DNA from 3 places in the Sphaerisporangium sp. NPDC005289 genome. Region 1 is predicted to be linked to each of the others. Evidence: riboswitches for the same ligand, from Rfam matches in the RefSeq annotation. Region 1 holds a riboswitch; each other region holds the start of a gene.
What was found. A riboswitch is a leader RNA that binds a small molecule or an ion and turns the genes downstream of it on or off. The one in region 1 is predicted to bind cyclic di-AMP.
Positions count from the first base shown of each region.

Region 2: it holds a riboswitch for cyclic di-AMP, as region 1 does, so the genes downstream of both, ABZT47_RS19215 (C40 family peptidase) here and ABZT47_RS04605 (CHAP domain-containing protein) in region 1, are expected to answer to the same signal.
Region 3: it holds a riboswitch for cyclic di-AMP, as region 1 does, so the genes downstream of both, ABZT47_RS20925 (NlpC/P60 family protein) here and ABZT47_RS04605 (CHAP domain-containing protein) in region 1, are expected to answer to the same signal.

Region 1 is NZ_JBEXGS010000002.1:408,967-418,539, reverse strand. Features, by position in the region: gene ABZT47_RS04620 (carbohydrate ABC transporter permease) at 1-169, opposite strand, end outside; gene ABZT47_RS04615 (sugar ABC transporter permease) at 175-1,155, opposite strand; gene ABZT47_RS04610 (ABC transporter substrate-binding protein) at 1,403-2,704, opposite strand; gene ABZT47_RS04605 (CHAP domain-containing protein) at 3,301-4,008, opposite strand; cyclic di-AMP (ydaO/yuaA leader) riboswitch at 4,021-4,170, opposite strand; gene ABZT47_RS04600 (hypothetical protein) at 4,676-5,662, shown strand; gene ABZT47_RS04595 (DUF6716 putative glycosyltransferase) at 5,677-6,870, shown strand; gene ABZT47_RS04590 (endo-1,4-beta-xylanase) at 7,039-8,106, shown strand; gene ABZT47_RS04585 (polysialyltransferase family glycosyltransferase) at 8,117-9,394, opposite strand; gene ABZT47_RS04580 (glycosyltransferase family 2 protein) at 9,391-9,573, opposite strand, start outside.
Region 2 is NZ_JBEXGS010000010.1:105,602-115,174, reverse strand. Features, by position in the region: gene ABZT47_RS19245 (DEDD exonuclease domain-containing protein) at 1-310, opposite strand, end outside; gene ABZT47_RS19240 (NYN domain-containing protein) at 606-1,928, shown strand; gene ABZT47_RS19235 (NlpC/P60 family protein) at 2,223-3,143, shown strand; gene ABZT47_RS19230 (methyltransferase domain-containing protein) at 3,313-4,200, opposite strand; gene ABZT47_RS19225 (MFS transporter) at 4,445-5,734, opposite strand; gene ABZT47_RS19220 (metalloregulator ArsR/SmtB family transcription factor) at 5,731-6,306, opposite strand; cyclic di-AMP (ydaO/yuaA leader) riboswitch at 6,807-6,965, shown strand; gene ABZT47_RS19215 (C40 family peptidase) at 7,048-7,647, shown strand; gene ABZT47_RS19210 (hypothetical protein) at 8,279-9,208, shown strand; gene ABZT47_RS19205 (M48 family metallopeptidase) at 9,239-9,573, shown strand, end outside.
Region 3 is NZ_JBEXGS010000011.1:184,515-194,087, reverse strand. Features, by position in the region: gene ABZT47_RS20955 (ATP-dependent Clp protease ATP-binding subunit) at 1-2,336, opposite strand, end outside; gene ABZT47_RS20950 (Lsr2 family protein) at 2,649-2,981, opposite strand; gene ABZT47_RS20945 (hypothetical protein) at 3,120-3,278, opposite strand; gene ABZT47_RS20940 (RDD family protein) at 3,568-4,293, opposite strand; gene ABZT47_RS20935 (RDD family protein) at 4,463-5,821, opposite strand; gene ABZT47_RS20930 (amino-acid N-acetyltransferase) at 5,937-6,482, opposite strand; cyclic di-AMP (ydaO/yuaA leader) riboswitch at 6,864-7,059, shown strand; gene ABZT47_RS20925 (NlpC/P60 family protein) at 7,191-8,141, shown strand; gene ABZT47_RS20920 (LuxR C-terminal-related transcriptional regulator) at 8,234-8,398, opposite strand; gene ABZT47_RS20915 (type III pantothenate kinase) at 8,989-9,573, opposite strand, start outside.

The DNA of each region.
Region 1 (9,573 bases):
CCTCCACCGCGTCGGAGTTGGTCCGCGACGCGATGATGATCATCCAGTAGATCGGGAAGATCGACAGCAGGACGGTGAAGCCCAGGGCGATCTTCGTCAGGGGGGTGGCGCGGAACGGGTCCCGCTTGCTGCGCGCCTTGCCCCTCTGCGCCGGCCTGACCTGCGTGATCGCGGTCACTTGCTGCCTCCGATCCGGCGGACGAACGTGTAGTTGATCCCGACGCCGAGGAGGATCAGCAGGAACAGCAGCCAGGCGGCCGCGGCGGCGTAGCCGTAGTTGAAGTTCCGGAAGCCCTGCTCGACGATGTACATGGCGATCGTCTGGAACTGGCCGGTGGCCCCGCCGTCCATCCGGTTGCTGGCGAACATCACCGGCTCGGCGAACAGGGTGAGCCCGCCGATCGTCGAGACGAACACGGTGAAGATGATCGTCGGGCGGATCATCGGCAGGGTGATCTGCCAGAACTGGCGGCGCGGGGAGGCCCCGTCGATGGACGCCGCCTCGTACAGGTCGCGAGGGATGGTCTGCATGCCCGCGAGGTAGATGATCGCGTTGTAGCCGGTCCAGCGCCAGTCGACCATGGTGGCGATGGCGGTCCAGGACGACCACTTGGCGCTCTGCCAGTCGATGTGCTGGTCGACGCCCACGAAGCCGAGCAGCCAGTTGAACAGGCCGAAGTCGCGGCCGTAGAGCTGGGTGAACACGATGGCGACGGCGACGACCGAGGTCACCAGCGGCACCAGGACGCCCAGCCGGAAGAACAGCCGGCCGCGAAGGCGCTTGTTGAGCGCGTTGGCGAGCATGAGCGCGAGGACGAGCTGCGGCACCGTGGCGAGGACGAAGATGCCGACGGTGTTGATCACCGCGTTCCAGAAGTCCTCGTCCGCCAGGAGCTTGGTGTAGTTGGCCAGGCCGGTGAAGGAGGCGTCTCCGCCGGCCAGTCCGTAGTCCTGGAGCGACACCCACAGGGTGAACACCAGGGGGAACAGGCCGAAGATCGCGAAGAGCAGGAAGTACGGGGAGATCAGGAAGTACGGGGTCGCCTTGATGTCGAACTGCGACCAGATACTGCGGCGGGAGCGCGCCTGGTGGCGTCCCGGCCGGGGCGGCGGAGGCGCCGGATCCGCCCGCTGCGTGTGGAGGTTGACGCTCATCGGATTTCCGGGGCGCTCCCTGGCCGGCGGCCACGGGGAGGAGCCCCATTCTCCTTCTTCTCGTCGGTAACGGTCGATCGTGTGCCCGCTACCAAGCGATAACCAAGCTCGGCATCGGTACGACTGGACGAGTGCCTCGCGGGGCGTGGGCGGTGGTGGGTTCCACCACCGCCACGCCGCTCACTACGGCAGGTCACCGGTTCGCCGGGGCGGTGAGCCCCGGCGAACCGGTGAGGACCGGGGAGGATCAGCCCGCCGCCTTCTGGCCCGCCTCGACGAACTTCTGCCAGGCCTGGGCCACGGGCACCGAGCCCTGCTCCATGCCGTTGAGGACCTGCTCCACCTCGCGCTTGACCTGCGCGTGCTTCTCACCGAGGAAGATCGGCTGAAGCGACTTGATGGACGGCCCGAAGATCTTGCCGATGGGCGCGTTGTTGAAGTACTCGTTGTTCACGCTCTGGAGCTCGGGGTTGTCCTGCGCCGGGATGGTGCTGGGCAGGTTGCCGCCCTCCTTGAACGCCATGAGCTGGGCGTCGGGGCTGGTCAGGTAGCTGGCCAGCTCGGCGGCCTCCTTCGGGTGCTTGGACTGCTTGGGCACCGCGAGCCAGGAGCCGCCCCAGTTGCCGCCGCCGCCGGGCACGGTCGCGACGTCCCACTTGCCCTTGAACTTGTCACCGGCGTTGCCCGAGACCACGCCGAGCATCCAGCCGGGGCAGCCCAGGGTCGCGAACTGCGACTTGACGAAGCCGGTGTTCCAGCCGTCGGTGAAGTTCTGCAGCTTGGCGGTCAGGCCGTCCTGGCTGATCTTCGTGGCGAGGTCGAACGCGGACTTGACGGCCGGGTTCTTGTCCACGATGAGCTGCTGGTTCTTGTCGAAGTAGGTGACGTTGCCGTTCTTGGCGGCCTCCTGCGCCAGCACCACGTTGTAGATGGTGTTGATGCTGTCGACGAACTTGGCGTCCTTGACCTTGGACTGGAACTGCTGGCCGGCCTTGATGAAGTCCTCCCAGCCGCCGCTCCACAGCTTGCCGACCTCGTCGCGGTCGGTGGGAAGCCCGGCCTGCTTGAACAGGTCGGAGCGGTAGCAGATGCTCATGCCGCCGACGTCGGTGCCGAGGGCGAACAGCTTGCCCTCGGTGTTGATGCCGTTCTCCCACTTCCAGGCGGGGAAGTCGGCCTGGCGGCTCTGCAGGCCGTACTGGCCGAGGTCGGTGAAGAACTGGGGACGGGCCTTGGCCAGACCCATGCCGCCCTCGTCGATGCCGACCACGTCGCCGGCGCCGGTGCCCGACTGCAGCCACTGCAGCATCTGCGGCCAGTAGACGTTCTCAAAGCTGTCGGTGAGGTTGTTGTACTTCACCTGAACGTTGGGGTGATCGCTGTTCCACTTGGCGACCGCGGCCTTGTAGCCGAAGTTGGTCCCGCCGCCGAAGGTCTGCAGCGTAAGGGTGATCTTCTCGGCCGCGGCCGAGGACGAGCCACCGGTGCTGGTGTTCCCGCCGTCCCCGCCGGAGCTGCACGCGGCGGTGATGCCGAGTGCGACCGTCATCACCGATGCGACCGCGAGTGTCTTCCCGCGGCGCATATTGTTCATCATTCCGGACCCCTCTCAGGTGGTTGCCCGATCTTTGGGAGGTGCATCGAGGGCCGGCCCCGACAGTCGGGCCCACGATGTGCTGGATCCCTCAGTCGTGATCTCGCGGGGGTGAGCCTGCGAGCGATATTTGGGAGCGCTCCCACGAAGGGTCCCCGACGGGCAATGCTGGCGTCAATATGCCGAAACCTAACTGTTACTCCTGGGGCGGTTAGCGCTGAGAAAACCGTAGAGTAGCCCCCATAAGGCCCTTTCGCAGCATTGGGAGCGCTCCCACCGCTTCGGCACAGTCGGGCGCAAATCATCCATGCGCCACGGCGCACGGGCTTCGCCGGGCTCCTGGGCCACGGCGCGCGGGCTCCGCCGAGGTCCTGGGGGCGCGGCGCGCGGGCTGCGCGGCGTTCCGGCCGGCTCGCCGGAGTGATGGGAACGAGCGCCGGCGCCGCGCGGCCGGGGGAGTGGGCCGGCCGTGCGGCGCCGGGAGGCGTCCTTCGCGGGGAGGCGGGCGGGACGCCGCGGAAAGGTGGAACGAGGGCGGCGGGCCGCCGAGGTCAGGCGGCGTAGCCGGGGTAGCCGTATCCGACGATCTGCGAGGCCGGCCTGGTGCGGATCTCGACCTTGCCGCCGTCGGTGTTGCCCTCGACCGTGCGGATGGTGCCGTCGCCGTTGTCCTTGATGACGAAGCCGACGTGCTCGATGCCGTTGATGCTCTTGTCGCCGTTGAAGGAGAAGAACACGACCGCGCCGGGCTTGGGCGTGGTGCCCCAGCGGTCCCGCGCGGCGAACCACTTGGCGTGGGCGACGGTGTAGGCGTCGGCGCCGACGGTGTCCTGAAGGCCCATCTGCGCGCCCACCCAGGAGACGAACATGTCGCACCAGGCGGCGTCGGCGTAGTCGGCGATCGTGCCGCTGTCGCGCGCCACGGTCTCCCTGGCGCGCGGGGAGCTCATGTACCAGGCGTGGAACTTGGTGCCGCCGCCGCTGCCGTTCTCGCTGATGCCGACCTGCTTCTCGGCCAGTGCCAGCAACTGCTCGGCGGAGACCTGCCGGGACGGCAGCCCCGCCTTCGCCGCCTCCTGCCGCGCGACGGCGACGATGCCGCTCTTGGGAGAGGCGGCGTCGGCCTGGGGAGAGGAGTCGGCGTTCGCCGCAAGGGCGGTGCCGGTGACAACCTGGGCGAGCACGAGCCCGCCGAACGCGACGGCCTTCAACTGGTTCTTCGGGGCATCCAGAAGCCGATGTACGGTCGTGACGAACATGGACAAGCTGAGACTCCTTCTTCCTGCCGCCTACCGGGTTAGCTGACGGGTTCGGACGTGAAGGTTCGTCCTACGGGCGCGTCCGTGGGCGGGCGCGCCTGATTCACCCCAAGAAGGTGGGTCCCCGGCTCCGCGTGGGCGCGGACTCGACGGAGGCGCGTGACGGTGGGAGAGGGGTCTCTCCGCAGAGGACCGGCCGCGCCGGGCGATATCGGCGGCACGGGCGGGTCGCTCAGAGAAGCGGTCTCCCGTGCCGGGATTCCTCCGAGAGTAATACATCGGACAAACCACATGCAAGTGGGACAAAGCTCTCGTCCGTTCTGGCCTTCTCATGGCAAAGCCAGGCACGCGGTCCGGCGAGAATGCGCGTTGGGCGCGGTTGACCTGCCGCGACGCGGGTACGGTGCCGCCGATCCGGGCCCTGCGGGCGCGGACACGCCTCCGGGGCCGTCCGGGCCCAGTGATACTCGGAGCCTGCGACGCCTTCTGTGTCAAGTGGGGCCCGCGTTGCCCATGTGACGCCTGGGAGCCGCTCTCATCCGACAACGGCCGGGCCGCCGTCGGCCGCCGTTCATCGTCTGTTCCCTATTACGTAGGGTCGCGGGGCTAGGTTGCATGCGTCGTGAACGTGTCAATGCCCGGCGTGGAGAGGAACGGTCGAAGCCGCGTGCGGGAGCAGGGGTCGGCCGTCGCCTGGGTGGAGTCTCCGCTCCAGTTGCTGTGCGCGGTCGAGGCGCGGCACGCGGGGCTGATCGGGCCGGGCACCCGCGTGGTGACCCGCGGCAAGCTGCCCGGCCTGCGCGTCACCCGCGCCGAGCTGGACGCGCTGGAGCTGCCGGCCGGGCTGAGCATCCAGGCCGCCGATCAGGGCATGCCCCGTCCCGGCCGCCGCGAGGCCTGGGTCCTCGGGGACGCCTTCTCCGGCAGGATGCAGCTCACCTCGCTGACGGCCTTCCCCACCCGCATGGTCATCGTCGACGACGGCCTGGCCACCATCCGCCTGCTGGAGTTGCTGACCGCGGGTCTGGCCACCCCTCTGCTGCGCGCCCGCGCCACGGCCAAGCCCTCCCGCCTGGCCCTGGGCGTCGCCGCGGGGATCCGCCTGCGCGCCGCGGCGAGGGCCGGACGGCTCACCGTCTTCACCGCCCTGCCCGTCCCCGCCGCCCTGGCCGACGCCGTGCGCGGGCTCGGGGCCGAGCTGGTCACCCACGACTTCGCCTGGCTGCGCTCCCAGCCGGTGGTCGCCCACCCCCGGCCCCGCGAGAACACGGTGGTCCTCGGCACCTCGCTGGTGCGCAACGGGCTGATCCACCGCGACCGCTACCTGTCGTGGCTGTTCGCCCTCGAAGGGCCGCTGGCGTACTACCCGCACCGCAGGGAGGACCCCGGCGACCTGGCCGCGGTCCGCGACCACCCCGGGGTCACCGTGTACGACGCCGGGGCGCCGGTCGAGATGACCCTGCGCGACCTGCGCCCCGGCCAGCGCGTTCTCAGCCTCCCGTCCACGGCCGTCACCTCGCTGCGCGTGCTGCTCGCCGCCCGAGGGGTGCCCGTCCAGACCGTGGAGGTGCCCGACGACTGGTGGACTCCCTCCGCGTCGGTCTCCCTCCGATCGCATCTCCAGATGTTCGCGCACGAAAGGGCTTCTCCTTGAGCCGGGTTCTCGCTGTGGCCGATTCGGACTCGTATCTGAAATGGGCGGCGGGTCTTCTCGACCAGCTACCGACCGGTTGGACATCGACGCTGGCCGTCGTGCGCACGCCGATCGTGCCGTCCCCGGCCCAGATCACCGCCGCCGTCAGCGGCACCCGCTCCGGCGCGGGGGAGCCGCCCGCCGTGGTGTCGGCGCGGGCGCTGCGCCGCATCGCCGAGCGCGACCGGCCCGACGCCATCCTGCTGGCCTGCACAGGACCGGTGGTCGACGTGCTGGCCGGCGACGTGCTCGGCGGGCTCTCGCCGCGGCCGGTGCTGGTGTCGGGGCTGCCGGGCATCTCCATCCCCGCCACAGAGAAGGCCTGGCTGTACCGCGGGGCCTGCGACCTGTTCGTCGTGCACAGCGGCAGGGAGGTGGAGGAGTTCGGCCGCATCGGCAGGGAACTGGGCGCCACCGGGTCGATGGCCCTGGCCCGCCTGCCCTACCTGGACCATCGGACGGCCGGCGGCGGGACGGGCGACCGCCTGGTGTTCGCCACCCAGGCTAAGGTGCCCAAGCGGCGCGAGGACCGCGAGAGCATCCTGCTGGCCCTCGCCCGGCTGGCCGAGGCGCGTCCGGGCCTGGACGTCGTGGTCAAGCTGCGCGCTCTTGAGAACGAGCGCCAGACCCACAACGAGCGCTATCACTACGAGCGCCTATGGCGGTCGCTGGCCGAGGCCGGCGCGGTGCGCCCCGGCTCGGTGCGCTTCGCCGCCGGCGCCATGCACGAGCACCTGGCCGCCGCGGCGGGGTTCGTGACGGTCAGCTCCACCGCGGCCCTGGAGGCGATCGCCGGCCGCGTCCCGCTGCTGGTCCTGTCGGACTTCGGGGTCAGCGCCGAGATGATCAACCTGGTGTTCGAGGACAGCGGGTGCCTGGGCACCCTGGAAGACCTGGCGCGCGGCGACCTGCGGCACCCGGCGGCCGCCTGGTGCGACGCCAACTACTTCCACGATCCGGCCACCAGCGACTGGGTGGCCAGGCTCGGCGCCCTGATCGCCGAGGCGCGCGCGGGGCGGCTCGCCCCGGTGCGGCCGCTGCTCACCGGACCCGAGCACGCGGCCGCCCGGCGGCGGGCCCGCCTGCGGGTGGAGGTGCCGCCGAACGTGCTGCGCGCCGGTTACCGCGCGAGCCGCCGCGTGCGCCGCTACCTCAAGGCGCTGGGCTGAACACCGGACGGGATGGCGTGAAACTTTCGCGCCGCCCCGTCCGCATCAGTGGTGGCATGGGCGCTGCGACCCCCGTCCGCCCTGCGGAACACGACGCGCCACGTTGACAACTCCCGGCGTGCGGTCACAATCAGTGACGTCAGCGCCCCTGGTGACGGGAGGACGGTCATGGCGGGAAACCCCGGGTCGGAGGTCGCCATGCGCCGCCCTCTCGCGCGCGCGGCGATCGCCGCCTTCGCGGTCATCGGCGCGGTGGCCTCACCACCGCTGACGGCGGCCCCGGCAGGCGCCGCGGCCGCCACGCTGGGAGGGGCGGCCGCGGCCACCGGCCGCTACTTCGGCGCCGCCGTCGGCGCCTCCCATCTCGGCGAGGCGCCCTACGCGGCCGTGCTCGACCGGGAGTTCACCTCGGTGACGCCCGAGAACGAGATGCACTGGGACGCGGTGGAACCGGTGCGCGGCCAGTTCAACTTCACGCCGGCCGACGCCATCGTCGCCCACGCCCAGAGCAAGGGCATGCGGGTGCGCGGGCACAGCCTGGTCGACTCCCCGCACACGGCCTGGACGGGCAACCTGTCGACCGCCCAGGACACCTACCAGGCGCTCACCGCCCACATCGCCGCGGTGGCCGGCCACTTCCGAGGGAAGATCCACAGCTGGGACGTGGTGAACGAGGCGTTCGCCGACTCGGGCGGCGTGCGCCCCGGCCTGTTCCAGCGGCGCCTCGGCGACTCCTACATCGAGACGGCCTTCCGGGCCGCCCGCGCGGCCGACCCGGCCGCCCGGCTGTGCCTCAACGACTACGGCATCGAGGATCCGGCGGCCGCCAAGACCCGCGGCGTGCTGGCCATGGTCAAGGACTTCAAGACGCGGGGCGTGCCGATCGACTGCGTCGGACTGGAGTCGCACTTCTCCGCGACGGCGCCGCTGCCGGCGGCCTACGCCCAGACCATCGCCCAGTTCGCCGCGCTCGGCGTGGACGTCCAGATCACCGAGCTGGACATCGAGGGCTCGGGCGCCGCCCAGGCGCAGGACTACCGCAAGGCGCTCACCGCCTGCGTGATGGTGCCGCGCTGCACCGGCGTCACCGTGTGGGGCGTGACCGACAGGTACTCCTGGCGCAGTGGCGGCACGCCCCTGCTCTTCGACCGCGACTACAACAAGAAGCAGGCCTACTACGCCGCGCTGTCCGCGTTCGCCGTGTGCGGCGGCGCGCCCCGCGCCGCCGCCTGCTAGCGGCCGGCGGTCAGCGGGACAGGGCGCGGCGCAGGCGCGAGAGGGGACGGGACTTGGCCGGTTCGGGCGCGGGCAGCAGGCCGACCGAGGCCAGCCGCCGGTTCTTGAAGTAGCGGGCCTGCGGGCCGTTGGCCTCGATGTAGCGGGCCGCGGCCTCGCGCAGCGCCGGGTAGTGCTCGCTCTGCATGCAGAAGCCCACCGCCTCCACCAGCGCGCGCAGGTCGCTCCGATCGCCGGTCGGCGTCTCGGTGATCGAGCCGTCCGGCGCCAGGCGCGGCACGGTGGCGTCGACGATCGTCACCGGGATGCGGTTGCTGTTCTCGTAGGGCGCCAGCCGCTCCAGCACCAGCTCGCAGCCCATGGTCGCGATCGGCAGGCCGAACAGCCGGCGCGCGGTCATCAGAGCGGTGGAGAAGCATCCGACCACCAGTCGCGGGCGCAACGCCAGGAAGCACACCTCGGCCGGCACGGTGTCGCCGGCCACGCACAGGTCGACCCCGAGCTCCCGCGCGACCGCGCGCAGCAGGCGGGCGTGGTGGCCGCCCGCCGCCGGGTGCGGCTTGAACAGCACGCTGCGGTGGCCGCGCGCGGCGAGGGCGCGCAGCATCCCGGCGTGCAGCTCGGCCTCCTCCTCGGCGGTGACGATGTCCAGCGCCGACAGGTACTGGCCCAGGATGATCGCCTCGCCGTACAGCCCCTCGACGGCGGGCATCTCCTCCAGCACCCGCAGGAACGCCGCGTCCGGCAGCGGCTCGGGCGCCACCCCGACCTCGCGCAGCAGCAGCGGCGTGAGCTCGGGCACCAGGTCAAGGTGGAGCAGCCGGGTGATCCGGCCGGAGATCTCCAGCGGCAGCGGGTCGCGGGTCGGCCCGTAGCTCATCAGGCCGTCGGAGTACACCGTGATCGGGCAGTCGCGGACCAGCGCCGCAACCGTCCTGGCCGGCGGCACCGCCACCGACTCCAGCACCAGCTCGGCGGCCCCCTCACCCAGTGCGAGGTGGCCGCGCACCAGGCGCTCCAGCATGGGCACCTCGATGACGCGCGCCTTCCAGTCGGAAGGGTGCAGCGGGGCGATGATGTCGTTCCACGACCACACCTCGTCGAACCGGGGCCGCAGCGCCGCGAACCCCGGGGCCTCGTCCAGGGACGGGGTCACCTCGGGGATCGCGGCGTTGTTGGACACCAGCAGCACCCGGCGGCCGTCGTGCGGGCCGAACCTGCCCGCGTCCATGGCCGCCGCCAGCGTCATCGTCCCGAACAGGGTGGAGCTGTAGAAGACCTGCGTCATGGCGAACGCTCCTCGGGCTGTCTGAGAGGTCGGGGGAGCAGCGGCCCGAGCAGGGCCTGCCGCTCCTCGTCCAGCCCCGTCTGCCCGAGCAGGTCCGCCGGGAGACCGGCCAGGACGTCCCGCGCCCTGTCCTCGAAGCGGGCACGCAGCGCGGGCGAGAAGCGGTCGCCGAGCTCCAG
Region 2 (9,573 bases), on a different contig from region 1:
CGACCAGCGTGGCGCCGCGCGTGAACTCCAGGAACGCGGGCAGGACCTGCTCGATGCGCGGCGCGGCCATGACCATCACGTCGGTGATGCCGGTGAGCACGGCGATGAACGGCGGGATGGGACGGCCGGGGTCGACGAGCGTGGCGAACTCGCCGAGCACCTCGCCACCGCGCACCTTGACCGCGCCGATCTCGGTGATGGCGTGCTCGGCGGACGAACCACCCGTCGTCTCCAGGTCGAACACGACGAAGGTCACCTGGTCGAGGGGCGTGCCCAGATCGTCCAGAGTTCCTTGAACACCGATCTCCACGCCCATGACCATACGATCGCGGTCCGACAGTTCCGCACCGGCCATGCCCGATCGCACCGGCCCGTGGGTTCGCCGCCCCGCGGCGGGCGGCCTTCACCGCCGCGCGCACCTGCGGCGACACTCCGTCAACGCGCCGTTCGCCGGTCGGCGGTCCGGCGCAAGGGGGTCTGACACGGCACTTGTGGGGCGGCCGTGAGCCAGGAACCGGGTGGGAACGGCGCTGACCACGAACGTGCCAGCCGTACCCTTGTCGGATAGACGAAATTTGAATGGCCAGTCAGCTAGGGGACGACGGATGAGTTCAGCCGGAGAAGGCCTGTCTCGCCCGCTGCCCGAGCAGGTCCGCTTACACGTCGTCGAGCTCGCCGCCCAGGTGCTCGGCACGATGCAGCCCGCGATGATCCCCGCGCCGTTGAAGGGCATCGCGAGGTTCGATCCGCGCAAGCGCGCCCGCCTGGGCAGCGCGCCGATCGCCGCGCAACTCGAGACCGACAAGGAGTTCCGCGAGACCGTCGCCGAGAGCCTCAAGGAGGCGTGGCCCGAGCTGGTGGCCAGCCTGGAGGAGGGCACGGTGCCGCCGGCGGCCGAGCCGGTGCTCGTCGCCGCTGCGGCCTACCTGACGCGCCCTCCCGGCTGGCCCGACCTGGTGGAGACCGCCCGCTCCGATCTGGAGCAGGCGGCGGCCGTCGCCGAGGGCAGCGCCCAGGAGCAGACCGTCGTGCGCCTGCGCGAGCAGCTCGCCGCGCAGAAGGCCGCCGCCAAGGAGGAGGCCGAGCGGCTGCGCGACCAGCTCAAGGCGTCCCGCGCCGAGGTGGCCGACCTGCGGCGCAAGCTGCACGACGCCCGCGAACGGGGCAGACTGGCCGAGGAGCGGGCCGCCGAGCTGCGGGCGCTCGAGCAGGAGGTCCGCACGGCGGTGTCCTCCGCGACCAGCGCGGCCGAAAGCGAGCTTCGCAAACTCCGCGAACGCCTGTCCGACGCCGAGCGAGCCCTCGAGGCCAGCCGCCGCGCCGCGCGCGAGGGCCGCAGCATCGAGGACGCCCGCATCCGCGTCCTGCTGGACACCTTGCAGGACGCGGCCGCCGGCCTGCGCAGCGAGCTCGCGCTGCCCGTGGCGATCAGCAAGCCGGCCGACTCGGTGAGCGCCGTGACCCCCGGCACGCCCTCGGTGCGCGCCGTGCCGGCCCGCGCCCTGGCCGACGACGACCCGGTGCTGCTGGACCAGCTGCTGGCCATCCCGCATTTGCACCTCGTCGTGGACGGCTACAACGTCACCAAGACCGGCTACCCGGCGCTCACCCTGCTGGACCAGCGGTCGCGGCTGCTCACCGGCCTCGGCGGGCTGGCCGTGCAGACCAGGGTCGAGGTCACCTGCGTGTTCGACGGCGCCGAGCTGAACGGCCCGGTCCAGGTGTCGGCGCCGCGCGGCGTGCGGGTGCTGTTCAGCGCGCCGGGGGAGATCGCCGACGACCTCATCCGGCAGCTCGTGCGCGCCGAGCCGCCCGGCCGGGCCGTCGCGGTGGTGTCCTCCGACCGCGAGGTCGCCGACTCGGTGCGGCGCATGGGCGCCCGTCCCGTGCCCTCCACGCTGCTGCTGCGCCGCCTCGGCCGTTCCTGACGACGCCCGTTCCTGGCGACGCCATCCGTGACGACGCCCGTCCGCCCGCCGCGGACGGGCCGTGGTCCTGTGGCGCCCGGCGCCCGCGATCGTCGTGGCGACGCGATTTCCCATCGCTTGACTGTTCTCAAACCATTTACTGGCGAAGAGGTGCAGGTATCCATGCCTTTTCTGTAGGATCACCGCCCAGGTTGTCTCACTTGTCTCGCAGAGGGAGCTGGCGTCCCAGTGGTCGTGCGTGGGATCCGGGCGATAGGGCGGATACCTTTGGCCGCCGGTCTGATCGTCGCCGTCATGGCGACCCAGACGGGCGGAGCGGAGGCCAAGCCGAAGCCGACGATCGCCCAGACGAAGGCGCGGCTGGCCAAGCTCAACGACCAGGCCGACAAGGTGGTGGACCGCTACAACCTGGCCGGCGAGCAGTGGAAGAAGGCCAGGAAGGAGTACAACTCCCTCAACGGCCGCCTGAAGGGCGAGCTCGGCCGCGTCGATGACCTGCGCGTCGGCCTGGTGTCGGTCGCGATCAGCACCTACCAGTCCGGTGACGTCCTGTCCTGGTCCAACCTGATCACCCAGCCCGACCCCGAGGCGCTGCTGGCCGGGCTGGCCTCCATCGACCAGATGTCGGCGGGCCAGTCACGCACGATCAGCGCGTACGAGCAGGCCACCCGGTCGCTCAAGGGGCAGCGCGACAAGGCCAAGGGCGCCTACGACAAGGCCGTCAAGCTGCTGGACGACCTGCGCCGGCAGAAGAAGGACGTCGAGAAGCTGGTCGGTGAGCAGGAGCGGCTCCTGCGCAAGCTGAACGCCTACAACCCCGGCAATCCGAACAGCCCAGGCATCAAGTACACCGGGGCCGCCTCCGGCAACGCCCGCGCGGCGCTGCAGTTCGCCTTCGCGCAGGTCGGCAAGCCCTACCGCTACGGCGGCACCGGGCCGGGCGCCTGGGACTGCTCGGGCCTCACCCAGGCGTCCTGGCGGGCGGCCGGGGTCAGCCTGCCGCGCACCGCCGCCCAGCAGTACTCCTGGGGCGCCTCCCGCCGGGTCTCCCTGAACGCCCTGCAGCCGGGCGACCTGCTGTTCGCCGCGGGCCTCGGTCACGTCGGCATGTACGCGGGCGGCGGCAAGATGGTGCACGCGCCCCGCACCGGAGACGTCGTCAAGGTCGTCCCCCTTTCCAGCTATCGGGGGATCATCGGCGCCGTCCGCCCCTGACGCACCGCACGGACCACGCCACGCCCCCGGCCGGGACTTCCGGCCCGGGGGCGTTCGCGTTCTACGGCCCAGCCCGTTCTACGGCTCAGCGCGTCTGCGGCTCAGCCCGTTCTGCAGTCAGCGCGTTCTACGAGCCGGAGCGCGGTCTGTGGCCGGCGCGGGGAGCCGGTCAGGGGCGGCGGGCCGCCCAGGCGGTGCGGGTGCCCCGGACGGTCAGGTCGCCGCGGTGCAGGAGGGCCCCGGGGTCGTCCTGCGCGAGCAGGCGGTCCAGGGCGTCGAGGTCGTCGGCGGGCAGCCGGCCGTCGAGGCCGCGGCGGATATGGCTCAGGTAGGCATGCGCGTAGCGTCCGGTCTCCGGCGGCGCCGGAGTCGCCTCGATGCTGAATCGGTGCTCGGCGGCGATCTCGAAACCGGCTCGCTCCAGGTACGGACGCCAGTGCGGGTGCGCGTTCCAGCCCGCCTGCGCCATCGCCTCGTGGCAGCGCGACTCCAGGCCCGGCCGGCCGAACCCGATGTCGTCGGGGAGGAAGCGCGGCGGACCGTCCATCTCGACGACCACCAGCAGGCCGCCGGGGTTCAGCGCGGTGTGCAGGTCGGTGAGCACGCGGTGCGGGTCGGCGACCTCGTGCAAGGACGAGGACGCCCACGCGAGGTCCACTCCGCCGACCGAGGGCCAGGCGACGTCCAGGTCGGCCTGTACGACGCGCAGCCGGTGGGCCAGCCCGCGCTCGCGCGCCGTGGCCTGGAGTCGTCCGAGCATCAAGGGGGACCTGTCGACGGCGACGACCTCGGCGGTCGCGAAGCGGCGTGCGAAGGCCAGCCCGCCGGTGCCCGTCCCGGCGCCCACGTCGACGATGGTCCGGGGCGCGTCGGGGGCGTGCCGCCCGGCCCACTCGGTCACCTTCTCCAGGTAGGCGCCGAGCACCACCGCGTCCAGGTCGAGCAGGTCCGCCAGGCCGGCCTCGTCATGGTGCGCGTGGCCCTCGCCATCGTGGTCATGGCGGTCACGTTGATCTTCATGGTCAAGGTGATCATGGTGCTGTGAGTGCGACATCATGGCCGGCAGGCTAGGCGCTCGCAGCGCGAATGAGCACACCCTCTTGCCGATATGGCAAGGACGCCCGCCCGCCGGTGGCCTGGCGAACGGCCGGGGCTGTGAGTCGAGGGTCCACCGGGTCGCCCGCCGCACACGGCGCCGGATCGGCCGTTCCTCGTCCCCGCCGACCCGGCGCCGGGATAGGCACGCTTGAACGGGTCCGGCTCGGTGTGCGGCCTGGTCTGGTGGTGGGTGGGGTCGTGGGTCAGGGGTGGTCGGGGGAGGCGGGGAGGTCGCGGCGGTGCCTGAGGGGGCCGGTGAGGAGGATCAGGCCGGTCAGGGCGAGCCCGGCCGTGACGACCCACATCGACGGACGGGTGCCGATGGCGCCGCCGAGCGCCCCGCCGAGGAGGGCGCCGAGCGGGATGGTGCCGTAGTTGACGAACTGCATGCTCACGGAGACCCGGCCGAGCAGGTGCCGGGGGACGTAGGTCTGGCGGAAGCCCGCCTTGATGATGTTGCCCGCCACCACGCCCGTGACCAGGACGAACCCGCCGGCCACCGCGACCGCCAGCCACGGGCCCCGGTGGGCCAGCGGAATGAGCAGGCCGAACGGCGCGCCGAGCGCCTCGAACACGATCATGGCGCGGGCGCTGCCGAGCCGCCTGGACACCCAGGTGGCGCTCGCGGCACCCGCCAGGCCGCCGACGCTCATGACCGCCATCAGCCCGCCGACCGCGCCGGGGCCGACGCCGACGTCGCGCACCAGGAAGACGACCAGGATGGCCTGGTATCCCATGAGCCCGAGGTTGCTGGCCGCCCCGAACACCGTGAGCACCCGCAGGTAGGGGTCGCGGGCGACGAAGCGCAGGCCCTCGCCGATCTCGCGTCGAAGCGTCGTGGCCCGCCGCTCGCGCGACACCGGGGCCTCGCGGGCCCTGATGCCGAGCAGGCACAGCGCCGAGACCACGAAGCTCGCCGCGTCGGCGAGCAGCGCGGTGACCGCGCCGAACACCTGGGCGACCAGACCGGCGGCTCCCGGGCCCACCACTTCGACGGCCGACTCGCCGCCCTGGAGCTTGGCGTTGCCCTCGGGCAGGTCGGCGGGGACGACGATCGAGGGGAGGTACACCTGGTAGGAGGTCTGGAAGAACACCTTGGCGGTGCCCGTGAGCAGCGCGACGGCCAGCAGATGGCCGACGGTCAGCACGCCTTGCCACGCGGCCACCGGGATGCTGAGGAACAGCAGGAACGACACGGCGTCGCAGATCAGCATCACGGGCCTGCGAGGCAGGCGGTCGACCCAGGCTCCGGCGGGCAGGCCGATGATCACCCACGGCACCCACGCCGCGGCGGTGAGCAGAGCGACCTCCAGTGTGGTCGCGTGGAGCGCGGTGATCGCGACCAGAGGCAGGGCAACCGAGGTGAGAGAGCTGCCGAAGCCGCTGGTGGTCTCGCCGACCCACAGCAGCCGGAAGTCGCGGTCGCGCAGCAGCCCCCAGCGGCCCCGGGATCGAGACGCGGCGGGCGCGGCCGCCGCGGTGAGGCCGTTCACGGCCGGCCCGGGACGCCGAAGGCGAACACGAACACCGGCTCGCGGGGCCGCCCGTCGTCGGGGATCTCCCGGGTGGCCCACCGGTTGAGGAGCTCCAGGAACTGCGCCTCGAACTCGTGCAGCTCGTCGGGGGTGAGCCGCAGCCACTTGTCGGTGGAGAAGGGGGCGTCCTGCCAGGCCGCCCGCTCGTCCTCGCTCGCGGCGTACCAGGCGCGGACCATGCTGACGTGGTGTTCGAGGTTGAGGGACGCCGCCGCGCTGGCGATGGCGGCGGTCGCGGGGTCGCCGCCGAAGTCGGACTCGCTCCAGCGCAGCTCGGCCGAGGACAGCCGCCACCAGCGCTCGCGCCGGTCGCGGGCGAGCTCGGGGGCCTCCTCGATGAGCTCGCTGCCGGCCAGGACGCGCAGGTGGTGGCTGGCGTTGGCGACGGCCTGCCCGGTGTGCTCGGCCAGCATGCTGGCGGTGCAGGGACCGTAGACCTTCAGCGCGTCCATGAGGCGCCGCCTCGTGGGATGCGACAGGGCGGCCAGCACCCGTGAGTCGGTGATCGTGCGTACGTCTTCATCGGCCATGCGCCCACTTTGACATGAGCAATGGACGTTGCACAACGGATATTGCGTAATTCTCATTGCGGAAGCACTGTTGCTGAATGATCGTTGCGGAACGGACGTCGTGGGTAACGGGTCTCGAGTGCGGAGCGTGACACGCGGGGGTGCGCATCCCGGTCCGCCGGGCGGGGCTAGGTGGACCGTTCCCTCTCCAAGATCCCTGAACGGGTGTGACTGATGTGACTTGTGTGACTCGCGTCAGGTGCCGTTTCGGGATATGTGAGGGGAATCACATACGGGTAACGGATGCGCTTGTTGTGCAGGGGTTTCCTGATTAAGAAGCCCCCTATTTGATCTATGTGACTTGGTCACGGCTTTGCCTCGATTTGGGGTTCTGTGTAACTTCTGGCCCGCGGCGAGCACGCCATGCCGTCGCGAACGGAGCCGGTCTTCCGACCGGCTCCACGCATGACAATCCAGCGGTCGCCGTCGCCCCAGTAAGGCGCGAGCCAGGACCCCAAAGGGGCGGTGACCTGCCGAATCCGTGCGGCAAGGAGCACGGAACCGGGGACCCAATTGATCCTGAACGCGGGATCAGGGGGTGAATCGACGCCTTGGCGTCGTAGGGCTACTTCCATGCCCGAATCCGTCAGCTAACCCGGTAGGCGTGAGTGGAAGAATCAAGGAGCGATCCTGTCCAGCACCACCCAGAACCCTCGTCTGTCGCGCATTGCCCGCTTCTCTCTCGGCGGTGTGGTGCTCACCATGACGGCCTCCGTGGGAGCCGTGGCGACGCAGGCGACGGCGGCTGACGCCGCCACGGCGGCACCGGCTCAGGGACCCTCAGAGCCGTCCGTCTACGGCCCGGCCGGGCTGATCGAGACACCGAGCATCACCGGGGCCTCCGAGCCCACCGGCACGGCCGCGGTGAGCGAGGCGAGCACATCCGGCACCTCCCGCACATCCAAGAGCAAGGCCAAAGTGAGCAGGGCCGCCCGGCAGCAGCTCAAGGCGCACACGGCCGTCGCGGTGGCGAAGAAGCAGATCGGCGACCCCTACCGCTGGGGCGCCAGCGGCCCGGGGGCCTTCGACTGCTCCGGCCTGATGCTGTACGCCTGGCGCAAGGCCGGTGTGAAGCTGCCCCGCATCGCCGCCAGCCAGTTCCGCACGGTGCGGAAGAAGGTGTCCTGGAAGAACCTCAAGCAGGGTGACCTGATGTTCTTCTACGGACTCGGCCACGTCGGCATGTACGTCGGGCACGGCAAGATGATCCACTCGCCGCACACCGGCGCGCGGGTGCGCATCGACAAGCTGTCGGGCTACCGGAAGGCGTCCTTCGTCGGCGCCGTCCGCCCCGGCGCCTGACCGGCGGGACCGTCGCGGCGTCGGCGCTGCCATCCAGCAATCGGATGACCAGGTCGGATTCCGCCTGCCGCTCCAGGTCGGCGCTGGACCCCCGCTTGACCCGCGGAACCACCCCCGCCCATCCAGGGCTCCGCTGGGTCGGGTGCGCCGGTCGCCCGTGCCGATCCGCTCCCGGTTCCCACGACGGGCCGGTCCGGTTTCCGGGCCGTCCCGGGATGTCGACCGGCGATTCCGGACCCTGACCGGCGGTGCTGGAAGCCGACCGGCGGTTCCGGAGGCCGATCTGCCTGCCGTTCCGGAGGCCGATCGGCGCGAGGATTCCTCCGGGAGAGCGTCTCCGAGAGGTGCCCCCGCTCCTCGAAGACCTTTCCAGGTGGTGCACATGCCCCTCGCGCCGGTCGTGAAGGCCCCGTCCGCTCCTCCCCCCTCGGAGCGGACGGGGCCTTCGCGCGTCCGCGCCGCGCCCCATCGGCGAGGCGCGACACGACCGGACGGGGCCTTCGCGCGTCCGTGCCCCGCCAGGCCGATGTGCCGCCGGGAAGTCGATACGGGTCCTCCGTCGGGACGCTGACGGGGGTCCGCCTCTGGGACGCCGATGTGGCCGGGAAGGACGAGCGAGTAGATTTCCCGCATGCGCGTCGTGTGGCTCTGGGCCGTCCTGGCGGGGTTGCTGACCGTGCTGACGGGGCCCTCCGCCGTCGAGGACGATCTCGGACGGCGGGCGCGGACGCTGATCGGCGAGCATCCGGAGATATGGTCCGGCGCGCGGACCTTCCGCGGCGACCTCTCCCTCGTGGTCGCGGCCCCCGGTGCCCTCACCGCCGCTGGAGCCCTCACGGCTTCTGGAACCACGGCCCCGCAGGCTGCGAAAACCTCCGCGACCAGGCCCGTCCCCGGAGGCGAAGCCGCCGCCGCGGCCTCCGGAGCCGCGTTCGCCGACCTGGCGCGCCGGGCCGACCGGGCGAGCCGGCTGGTCGCCCGCGTCGTGGGCCCGGTGCGTCCGCTGATCGCCGTTCCCGCCACGACCGAGCAGGCGGCCGTGCTGGCCGCCCCAGCGCAGGTGAACGGCCTGGCCGCGGTGGCGGGCGCCGACCGGGTGATCGTGGAGCCGCGGTCGTTCGCCCGCCTGACCGCCGCCGGCCGCGACGTCGTCCTCGCCCACGAGATCACGCACATCGCCACCGGGGCGGCGCTCGACGGGAGCACGCCCAAATGGCTGGTCGAGGGGTTCGCGGACTACGTCGGCTATCTCGACGCCGGCATCCCGGCGCGCCGGGCCGCGGCCGAACTGGCCGACGAGGTGCGCGCCGGACGGACGCCCGAACGGCTGCCCGGGCCGGAGGCGTTCGCCGCCGGCTCCGCGCGGCAGGCCCAGGCGTACGAGGAGGCCTGGCTCGCCTGCCGGTATGTCGCGGGGCGCTTCGGCGAACGCGCTCTGGTGAGCCTCTACCGTGAGTCCAGGCACGGGGACGTGCGGGCGGCGCTGTCCCGCACGCTCCGCATGAGCCTGGAGCGATTCACCGCCGCCTGGCGCGAGTACGTCCGAGACCAGCTCGCATGACCACGGTGGCGGCGCGGCGCAGGGGAGAGCATGGAGCGAAGTGACGAGACCGGCCGCGTGGCCGGCCCGGCGGGCGACGCCGGCGCGGATGCGCACGCCCGCACGGGCCCACCCGACGGTCCAGGCGCCGGCTCGGAGCGAGCGGTGAGCGGGGTGCGGGCGGCGGGGGGCGCGCTGGTGGGCCTGGGGGTGGCGCTGGCCGCCGTGGTGGCGGTGAGCACGCCGTGGCGCCCGCTGCCGGGCTCCGCGCCCGCCGTGGCGCCCGATCCCGCGCGCGACTTCACCGCGGCGCAGATCGCGCGCGCCGACGCCTTCGACGCGGCCGTGAACGTGCCGGTGTACCTGTCGCTGGCCGTGACGCTCGC
Region 3 (9,573 bases), on a different contig from region 1:
TCCAGCTCGCGCTGGATGGTGCGGCGCAGCGGCCGGGCGCCGAGCACGGGGTCGTACCCGCGGTCGGCCAGCAGCTGCTTGGCGGCGTCGGTGAGCTCCAGACCCATGTCGCGGTCCTTGAGGCGGGCGTCCACCTGGGCCAGCATCAGATCGACGATCTTGATGATCTCGGCCGGAGTGAGCTGGTGGAACACCACGACGTCATCGACGCGGTTGAGGAACTCGGGCCGGAAGTGCTGCTTGAGCTCCTCCTGGACCTTGGACTTCATCCGGTCGTAGTTGCCCTCGACGTCGTTGCTCTTGGCGAACCCGACCCCGATGCCCTTGGAGATGTCGCGGGTGCCGAGGTTGGTCGTCATGATGATGACGGTGTTCTTGAAGTCGACGACGCGGCCCTGGGCGTCGGTCAGGCGACCGTCCTCCAGGATCTGCAGCAGCGAGTTGAAGATGTCCGGGTGGGCCTTCTCGATCTCGTCGAACAGGACCACGGAGAACGGCTTGCGCCGGACCTTCTCGGTGAGCTGGCCGCCCTCCTCGTACCCGACGTAGCCGGGCGGGGAGCCGAACAGCCGCGAGACGGTGTGCTTCTCCATGAACTCGGACATGTCCAGCATGATCAGCGCGTCCTCGTCCCCGAAGAGGAACTCGGCGAGCGCCTTGGACAGCTCGGTCTTACCGACGCCGGACGGGCCGGCGAAGATGAACGAGCCACCGGGACGGCGCGGGTCCTTCAGGCCCGCACGCGTGCGGCGGATCGCCCGGGACAGGCCCTTGATGGCGTCGTCCTGGCCGATGATGCGCTTGTGGAGCTCGTCCTCCATGCGGAGCAGCCGCTGGGACTCCTCCTCGGTGAGCTTGAAGACCGGGATGCCGGTGGCCGTCGCGAGGACCTCGGCGATGAGCTCCTCGGTGACCTCGGCGACGACGTCCATGTCGCCGGCCTTCCACTCCTTCTCGCGGCGGTCGCGCTTGAGCTGGAGCTGCTTCTCCTGGTCGCGGAGGGCGGCGGCCTTCTCGAAGTCCTGCGCGTCGATCGCGGACTCCTTGTCGCGGCGCACCTGGGCGATCTTCTCGTCGAACTCGCGCAGGTCCGGCGGCGCGGTCATGCGGCGGATGCGCATGCGCGAGCCGGCCTCGTCGATGAGGTCGATCGCCTTGTCGGGCAGGAAGCGGTCGCTGATGTAGCGGTCGGCGAGCTGGGCCGCCGCCACGAGCGCCGCGTCGGTGATCGTCACGCGGTGGTGCGCCTCGTAACGGTCGCGCAGGCCCTTGAGGATCTCGATCGTGTGGCTCAGCGAGGGCTCGGCGACCTGGATGGGCTGGAAGCGGCGCTCGAGCGCGGCGTCCTTCTCCAGGTGCTTGCGGTACTCGTCGAGCGTCGTGGCGCCGATGGTCTGCAGCTCGCCGCGGGCCAGCATCGGCTTGAGGATGCTGGCGGCGTCGATCGCGCCCTCGGCGGCGCCCGCGCCGACGAGCGTGTGCAGCTCGTCGATGAACAGGATGATGTCGCCGCGCGTGCGGATCTCCTTGAGGACCTTCTTCAGGCGCTCTTCGAAGTCGCCGCGGTAGCGCGAGCCGGCCACCAGCGCGCCGAGGTCGAGCGTGTAGAGCTGCTTGTCCTTCAGCGTCTCGGGCACCTCGCCCTTGACGATCTTCTGGGACAGGCCCTCCACCACGGCGGTCTTGCCGACGCCGGGCTCGCCGACCAGAACGGGGTTGTTCTTGGTCCTGCGGGACAGGACCTGCATCACCCGCTCGATCTCCTTGTCGCGCCCGATCACCGGGTCGAGCTTGCCCTCACGCGCGGCCTGGGTCAGGTTGCGGCCGAACTGGTCCAGCACAAGAGAGGTGGAGGGGGCGGACTCCTGGGTACCTCCCGCCGCCGCCGGCTCCTTGCCCTGGTAGCCGTGGAGCAACTGGATGACCTGCTGGCGCACTCTGTTGAGATCTGCGCCAAGCTTCACCAGCACCTGAGCAGCAACGCCCTCGCCCTCGCGGATGAGGCCCAAGAGGATGTGCTCGGTGCCGATGTAGTTGTGACCCAGTTGCAAGGCCTCGCGGAGCGACAGCTCAAGGACCTTCTTGGCGCGCGGGGTGAACGGAATGTGCCCCGACGGCGCCGACTGCCCCTGGCCGATGATCTCCTCGACCTGCTGGCGCACACCTTCAAGACTGATGCCGAGGCTCTCAAGAGCCTTGGCGGCAACACCCTCACCCTCATGGATCAAGCCAAGAAGAATGTGCTCAGTGCCGATGTAGTTGTGGTTGAGCATCCGGGCCTCTTCTTGGGCCAGGACGACAACCCGCCGTGCGCGGTCAGTGAACCTTTCGAACATCTCGTCGCTCCTCACAGAGCGGTCAGGCAGCTCGGGATATCCGGGCCCGCCGCATCCGCATGCTAGCCCCGACCGGTGACCGCTCTAGACAGGAGACGTTCCCCGAGAGCAGGGCGTTCACGCTCCATCCAACTACTGTTGGGGGGTCACATGTTCCCGCTACGCCGCAAGCGAACGACGTTTAACATCGCCGTTTTACGTGTACCCCCGGGCCGCGCCCCGGACGATCACGCTCGGAAAACACGATCATGCGGCTATGGCGGCGATTCCTGACTGGTCACCGCCATAGCCGAGTGATCCACAAAGAGCTCGTCAGTGTGCCGCTTCGTACTGCTCGACCACAGAGGAGGCAATACGACCGCGCTCACTGACGGAGATCCCGTGGGCCTTCGCCCACGCCCTGATCTCCGAGCTCTTTTCCCGGGACGGACGCTGGCCGCCGCCCCGCTTGCGACCCCGGGTGGCGGCGCCCTCCGCCCGGCGGGCATTGGACACGAAAGCCGACAGCGCCTCGCGTAGCTTCTTGGCGTTGTCGCCGCTCAGGTCAATCTCGTAAGCGGAGCCATCAATCGCGAAGGTGACAGTCTCATTGGCCTCGCCACCATCGAGGTCGTCGATGAGTATCTTCTGGATCTGCGTGGCCATCTGGCAATCCTTTCGCAGAGCATTGTTCGATTCGCCAGCCAAAGATATACCCGGTAACCCCGGCTGACAATTCACGGAACCCACAGGTTCTCATGGAACCCACAGGTACAAGAGGAGCGGCGGCGCCGGGCCCTCCGGTCAGTCGGAAGAAGCCTCAGATGCCTCAGATGACTTCTCCGAGGACTCCGCCTCCTGACGCCGGCCCCCCGCTTCGGAACGGAACAGCTTGACGACCGCGATGATGACCACCGCGGCGACCACCAAGGGTGGTATCAACGCGGACAATACATCGTTCATTGATCCTCGCTCCACGCGGGGTGGGCATTCAGCGCCCCTCCCACGTTAATTGTCACACGAGACTCCCGCGCTCTGTACCACGGCCCGCTCATCCGGGAGTCACGGTCCGACTCTATCCCCACAGGAGGTCAGCGGGGGTTGCGGGGCCGGGGGCCAAAGCCGCGAAGGACCGTTCCACAGCATTCTCCGTCTCTCCAGGCGTCTTACCGGATGGCCCGGGAAAGGCGGATCCGCCGGAAAACACGGACGGGACGGCCGCGTCGCGGCCGTCCCGTCAATAAAGCTGATCTCAGCGGGGAGCCTTGACCACAACCGTGCCCGCGAGCTTGTCGTGCAGGCCCTGCTGTAGCGGCTTGTCGGTGAGGATAAGCACGCCGAGGACGAGGACGAAGATGCCCGACAGGACGCCGAGGAAGGGAATGCCGTACAGCACCAGCACGCCGGGGTAGATAGCCGAGCGCTTCATCAACGCCGACGAATCCACCGGAGCGCCGCCGACGCCGACGAGGCGGATCTTCATGACCTTCTTGCCGATGGTCTGCCCGTCCTTGGAATGCAGCACGTAGTCATAGGCGGCGTACGCGCCGTAGGCGATGATCGCCGAGACCAGGCCGGGGACGAAGGAGGAGGAGACCGCCACACCGGGGTTGGCGAGAATTTCCTCCGTCGACGGCACGAACATCGGGGAGAGGATGAGGTTCAGGATGAAGTAGACGACGCCGAAGATCAGCATGTCGATGATCCGGGCGACCCACCTCTCCCACCACTCGGCCAGCGGCGCGGGAGCGCCCGGAGGAAGCGGCGCGCCCTGGGGGCCGCCGTAGGGGGCGTTGTAGCCCTGGGGTGCGCCGTACCCGCTCTGGGGTGCACCGTAGCCCCCCTGGGGGGCGTCGTAGCCGCCCTGGGGAGCGCCATAGCCGCCCTGAGGGGCGCCATAGCCGCCACCCTGGGGGTTGCCGTATGGCTGGCCCGGGCCCTGCGGATCGTAACCGCCGGGGGGTGGTTCTGCCGTCATTTCGTCACCTTTCGCGACTGCGAAGGAAGCTGCGGTTCGTGCAAGGTCCTATCGCATGTAGGGGTATGTCCGTTACCTTTTCGCCGATTCGGCCGCCACGTGTGCGCCGGATCGGTCGCATATAGCAAACGAGGCCGGGGGATCACCCCCGGCCCCGAGCGCGCGCCGCTTACTTGATCTTCACGACGACGGTCTTGGCGACCTTGTCGTGCAGACATTGCTGCAGCGGCTTGTCCCAGAACTGCCACAGGACGTTCACCAGGTAGAACACCCACGTGACCAGGCCCACGACCGGGACCCACGCGAGGAACTCGAAGCCCCACAGGACGCCGGCGCGCTTGATCGCGACGTCCGAGGCGAGCCCGCCCTCGACGCCGCCGCCCACTGGGACGATCTTGATGCCCATGACGATCTTGCCGACCGTCTGGCCACGCTGCTTGGTCATCAGGAACTCGTAGCCGACCCAGACCAGCCCGGCCAGGATCGCCGTCAGCAGGCTGGCCAGGAACACGCCGCCGCCCGGGCTGATCGCGCCCGTCGCGGGGTCGAAGCTCGGCGCGGTGACGATGAGCGCCGCCAGCACGGCGTTGAGGATCACGTACGGGATCACGATGATGACGATGTCGATGATGCGGGCCACCAGGCGCTGCCACCACTCGGCCAGCGGGGCGGGGGCGCCCGGAGGCTGCGTGCCGGTGGCCGGGTAGCCCTGCTGGTAGCCGGCCGGGCCGTAGCCCTGCTGGCCGTACTGCTGGCCGTAGCCCTGCTGGCCGTAGGCCGCCCCGTACGGCGGCGCCTGCTGGGCGTGCTGCTGCCCGTAGCCCTGCTGGTCGTGGCCGGCCTGCTGCCCATACTGCGGCTGGCCGTACGGCTGCTGCCCGTACTGCTGCTGGCCGTACTGGGCCTGCTGGCCGTACGCCTGCTGCGCGTCCTGCTGGCCGTACTGGCCCTGCTGGCCGTAGCCCTGCTGGGCCTCCGGCTGGCCGTACTGCTGCTGGCCCTGCTGGGCCTGCTGGGCCTGCTGGCCGTACTGCTGCTGCCCGTAGCCCTGCGGCTGGGCGTAGCCGCCGGTCTGCTGGCCGTACTGCGGCTGGCCATAGGACGACGACTGGCCCTGCTGGCCGTAGCCCTGCTGGGCCTCCTGACCGTACGCCTGCTGACCGTACTGCTGGGGCTGCTGCCCGTACTGCTGCTGGCCCTGCTGGGCCTGCTGGCCGTACTGCTGCTGCCCGTAGCCCTGCCCCTGCTGGGGGTGGGAAGGCTGGCCGTAGGCTCCGGTTCCACCCTGCTGGCCGTAGGCGCCCGGCTGGCCGTAGGCTCCCGTCCCTGCCTGCTGGCCGTAGGCTCCCTGCTGGCCATAGCCCTGCTGGGGGTAGGCGGAGTGCTCCGAGGCCGGCTGGGGACGGTGGACGACGGTCACCTCCGGATCGATGCCCGGGGGGTTCTGCTGCCCATATTGCGGAGAGCCGGTTGACGAATGACCCTCGTCCGGCTCGTCGCGTGGGTACGGCGGCTGTCCGGTGCTCACCGTGTCACCTCACTTCGGCTTCGCACGTGGCCTCTGTCAGGCGCACGTGCCGTGGTGTTGCCAAGGTAGCGACAGCGGGATCAACAGTCACCTTTCCATTCCGTCACTCCGAAGGTCAGGATCGCGGATTCACATGCAGCAACATCCGCGTGTTGCCCAGGGTGTTCGGCTTGACGTGCTCCAGGTCGAGGAACTCGGCGACGCCCTCGTCGTAGGAGTCCAGGAGTTCGGCGTAGACCTCGGGGGAGACGGGCGTGCCCTGGATGGGGACGAAACCGTGCCTGCCGAAGAACTCGACCTCGAAGGTCAGGCAGAAGACCCGCTGGACCTCCAGCCGGCGGGCGGCGTCGATGAGCGCCGCGACGATCATGTGGCCGATGCCCATGCCGCGGCAGCCGGCGTCGACGGCGACCGTGCGGATCTCCGCCAGGTCCTCCCAGAGCACGTGGAGCGCGCCGCAGCCCACGACCATGCCGTCTCGCTCGGCCACCCAGAACTCCTGGACGTCCTCGTACAGGGTCACGGTCGCCTTGCGCAGCAGGCGCGGCCCGTCGCCGGAGTAGGTGTCGACCAATTTCCTGATCGTCCGCACGTCGGAGGTGCGGGCCCGCCGGACGGCGGGCGCGCCCTCGGCGGACGGGCGCTGCGCGGCCTGCCTCATGACGCGTCAGCGTATCCGCCCACCGGCGGGGCGGCGTTCGACGCCGTGCCGAGGCCCCCCGATAACGGACTGTCCGAAATACCTGCCAATTCGCGTCGCCATCACGGAGCGTGATCCGGCGCACGCGGTCGGTGCGCGCCGCGGGAAGGTCTGGGAGCGTGGCGCGCGAGATGCTCTTTGACCTGCGGCTTTTCTTCGAGCCCCTGCCCGCGGGCCGGGTAACCGCAGCTCGGAACGGGTGCGGGACTTCCACCGGCGTGATCTTTCCGTGACGCGCCGGTTGTGGAACCTCAACAGAATTCGCAGTTCTGGTTGAGCAGGAACCTGAACTGGACTAATGTCCAGCGTCAATGTCGGTCGTCGTTCCGCGGCGACCGCACCGCCTAATTCCCGCCCCATCCGAACGGCGGGAAACCGGGGACCCAAAGGTGGGTCCGGGGGAGGTCCCCCGGCGACCCGCCACCCCTGGGGTGAATCCGAGAGGGAGGCATCGCGATCCTCCATGGTCACGTGCTCGGTAGGGCTGCTCCGGCCCGAACCCGTCAGCTAACCCGGTAGGCGTCCGAGGAGAGGAGCTTTTTGGTGCAGCCTAGGCGCACGCCTGGAAAGAGCGCGGGCAGGCACGCCCGCGGGCGAGAACGCGGTGCCCATTCCCGCTTCGGGAGCGCCTCCGGTGCGTCCTCGCGCCTTCCCCGCCGCATCGCGCTGGTGACCGCCGCGCTGATGGCCGTGACCTTCGGCTCGCCTCTGGTGTCCGCGACGGCCGAGCCCAAGCCCAGCCTCAACGACCTGAAGAACCAGGTCGAGCACCTCTACAACCAGATCGAGTCGCTCACCGAGCAGTACAACGGCCAGAAGGAGCGCCTCAAGCAGGCGCAGCGTTCGGCCGAACTCGCCAAGAAGACCCTCTCCAAGAGCGAGGCCGACCTGGAGGCCAAGCGCGCCAGAGCCGGCATGTACGCCCAGGACGCCTACATGACCGGCGGTCTCGGCTCGCCGCTGACCCTCGCCATGTCCGGCGACCCCGACGCCTACCTCGACCGCGTGGCCACGACCTACGCCCTGCAGCTGCAGCAGGGCGAGGAGGTCGCCCAGATCGGCAAGGCGATGGCGACCGCCGAGCGCGCCAAGGCCGGCGCCAAGGCCCGCGAGGCCGAGGTCAAGAAGCTCGTCTCCGACCTGTCCTCCCAGCGTGACAAGATCCGCGGCCTGGTCGCCAAGACCGAGGGCAGCCTGTTCAAGCGCGCGCTGTCGCAGGCCGGCGGGTACGGCCGGGCCACCAGGATCGAGATCCCGATCCCGGGCGAGGGCAAGGCCGCCCAGGCCGCCAGGTGGGCGCTGACGCAGCAGCTCAAGCCGTACGTCTGGGGCGCCGCGGGGCCGAGCACCTTCGACTGCTCCGGTCTGGTCCTGTGGGCCTACCAGAAGGTCGGCATCAGCCTGCCGCACTACACCGGCGACCAGTGGACCGCGGGGACCCACATCTCCCGCGAGGACCTGCGCCCCGGCGACCTGGTCTTCTTCTACAGCGACCTGCACCACGTCGGCATCTACATCGGCGGCGGCATGATGGTGCACGCACCGCGCACCGGTGATGTCGTGCGGGTGGTCCCGCTCGGCAACCGCCCGTTCGCCGGCGGCGTGCGCATCGCCGACTAGCGCCACGGCGCGCACGCCGGACGAGGCGGCCGCCGGTACGGTGACGCCGCCTCGCGCCGGGACGAGGTACCCCTGCCTCGGACGGTGCGACCTCAGATGAGGCGGCGCCGCGCCGCCCAGGCCACGGCCTCGATGGCCGTGGCGACGCCTATGCGGTCGCAGATGCCGCGCAGGCGGCGTCGTACGGTGCGGCCGCTCACGTCGAGCCTGCGTCCCACTCTGTCGACGGTCACGCCCTTGGCCAGTTCGGCGAGCAAGAGAAGATCATCGTCGCTCAGTCCCACACCGTCTGATCCCGAAGGAATGTCATTCCCTCGGGAAACCAGATCCGGATACGCCATCGGGTGTCCTCCCCCACGACGAACTCGGCAACATACTGAATGCTTCGGCCCGCCCCGTCAGGAACGTTAAACGCCGCGTTGAAAGGTCGTCAAGCACTGACCTCGATACCCATGACGTTTGTGATTGACATACCAGTGCATATGTGAACTACTCGTGACATGTCCCCGCACCTCCCGGTCCGGGGGGACATCGGCGATGATCATGGCCGTGGGCCGCATGATCCGCCATGGAAGACCACCGCGGCGCTGGTGGAGGCCCGGTTCCATGCGGGACGCCTCGCGGGCGCCCCGGCTCGGAGATATACGGTCGACACGCTATACGCCGAATTCGACCCGCGAAACCAGTACGCTTTCTGACTTTCTTCCGCCGGGCACGCCCGTGGGCGTAACACTCCGGCCACCCACGATTTGCCGTGGCCGATCACCGCGCCGCGCCGTATTCGACGCGCGCGCCCCCTCCACGTCTCCGATATGGATCTCCCCCGCCGCTTGATCGCGGGGCGCGCTCAGGCGGTGTTGCGGTTGTAGATCAGGCGCAGCCCGATGAGCGTCAGCCAGGGCTCGTGGACGTCGATCGAACGGGCCTCGTTCACCACCAGCGCGGCCATCGACCCGGTGGCCACGACGGTCACGTCGTCGGGGTCGGACGCGAGCTCGGGCGCCATGCGCTCGACGATGCCGTCCACCTGGCCGGCGAAACCGTAGATGATGCCCGCCTGCAGGGCTTCGACGGTGTTCTTGGCGATGACCGAGCGTGGGCGCACCAGCTCGACCTTGTGGAGCTGGGCCCCCGCGGCGGCCAGGGCGTCCACCGAGATCTCGATGCCGGGGGCGGTGACCGCGCCGACGTACTCGCCCTTGGCCGACACCGCGTCGAAGGAGGTGGCGGTGCCGAAGTCGACGATGATGCACGGCCCCCCGTACAGCGTGACGGCGGCGAGCGCGTTGACGATGCGGTCGCTGCCGACCTCCTTGGGGTTGTCCATGCGCACCGGCACCCCGGTGCGCACGCCCGGCTCCACGATGACGGCGGTCACGTCGCCGTAGTAGCGCCGGCACATCTCGCGCATCTCGTTCAGCACGGAGGGGAC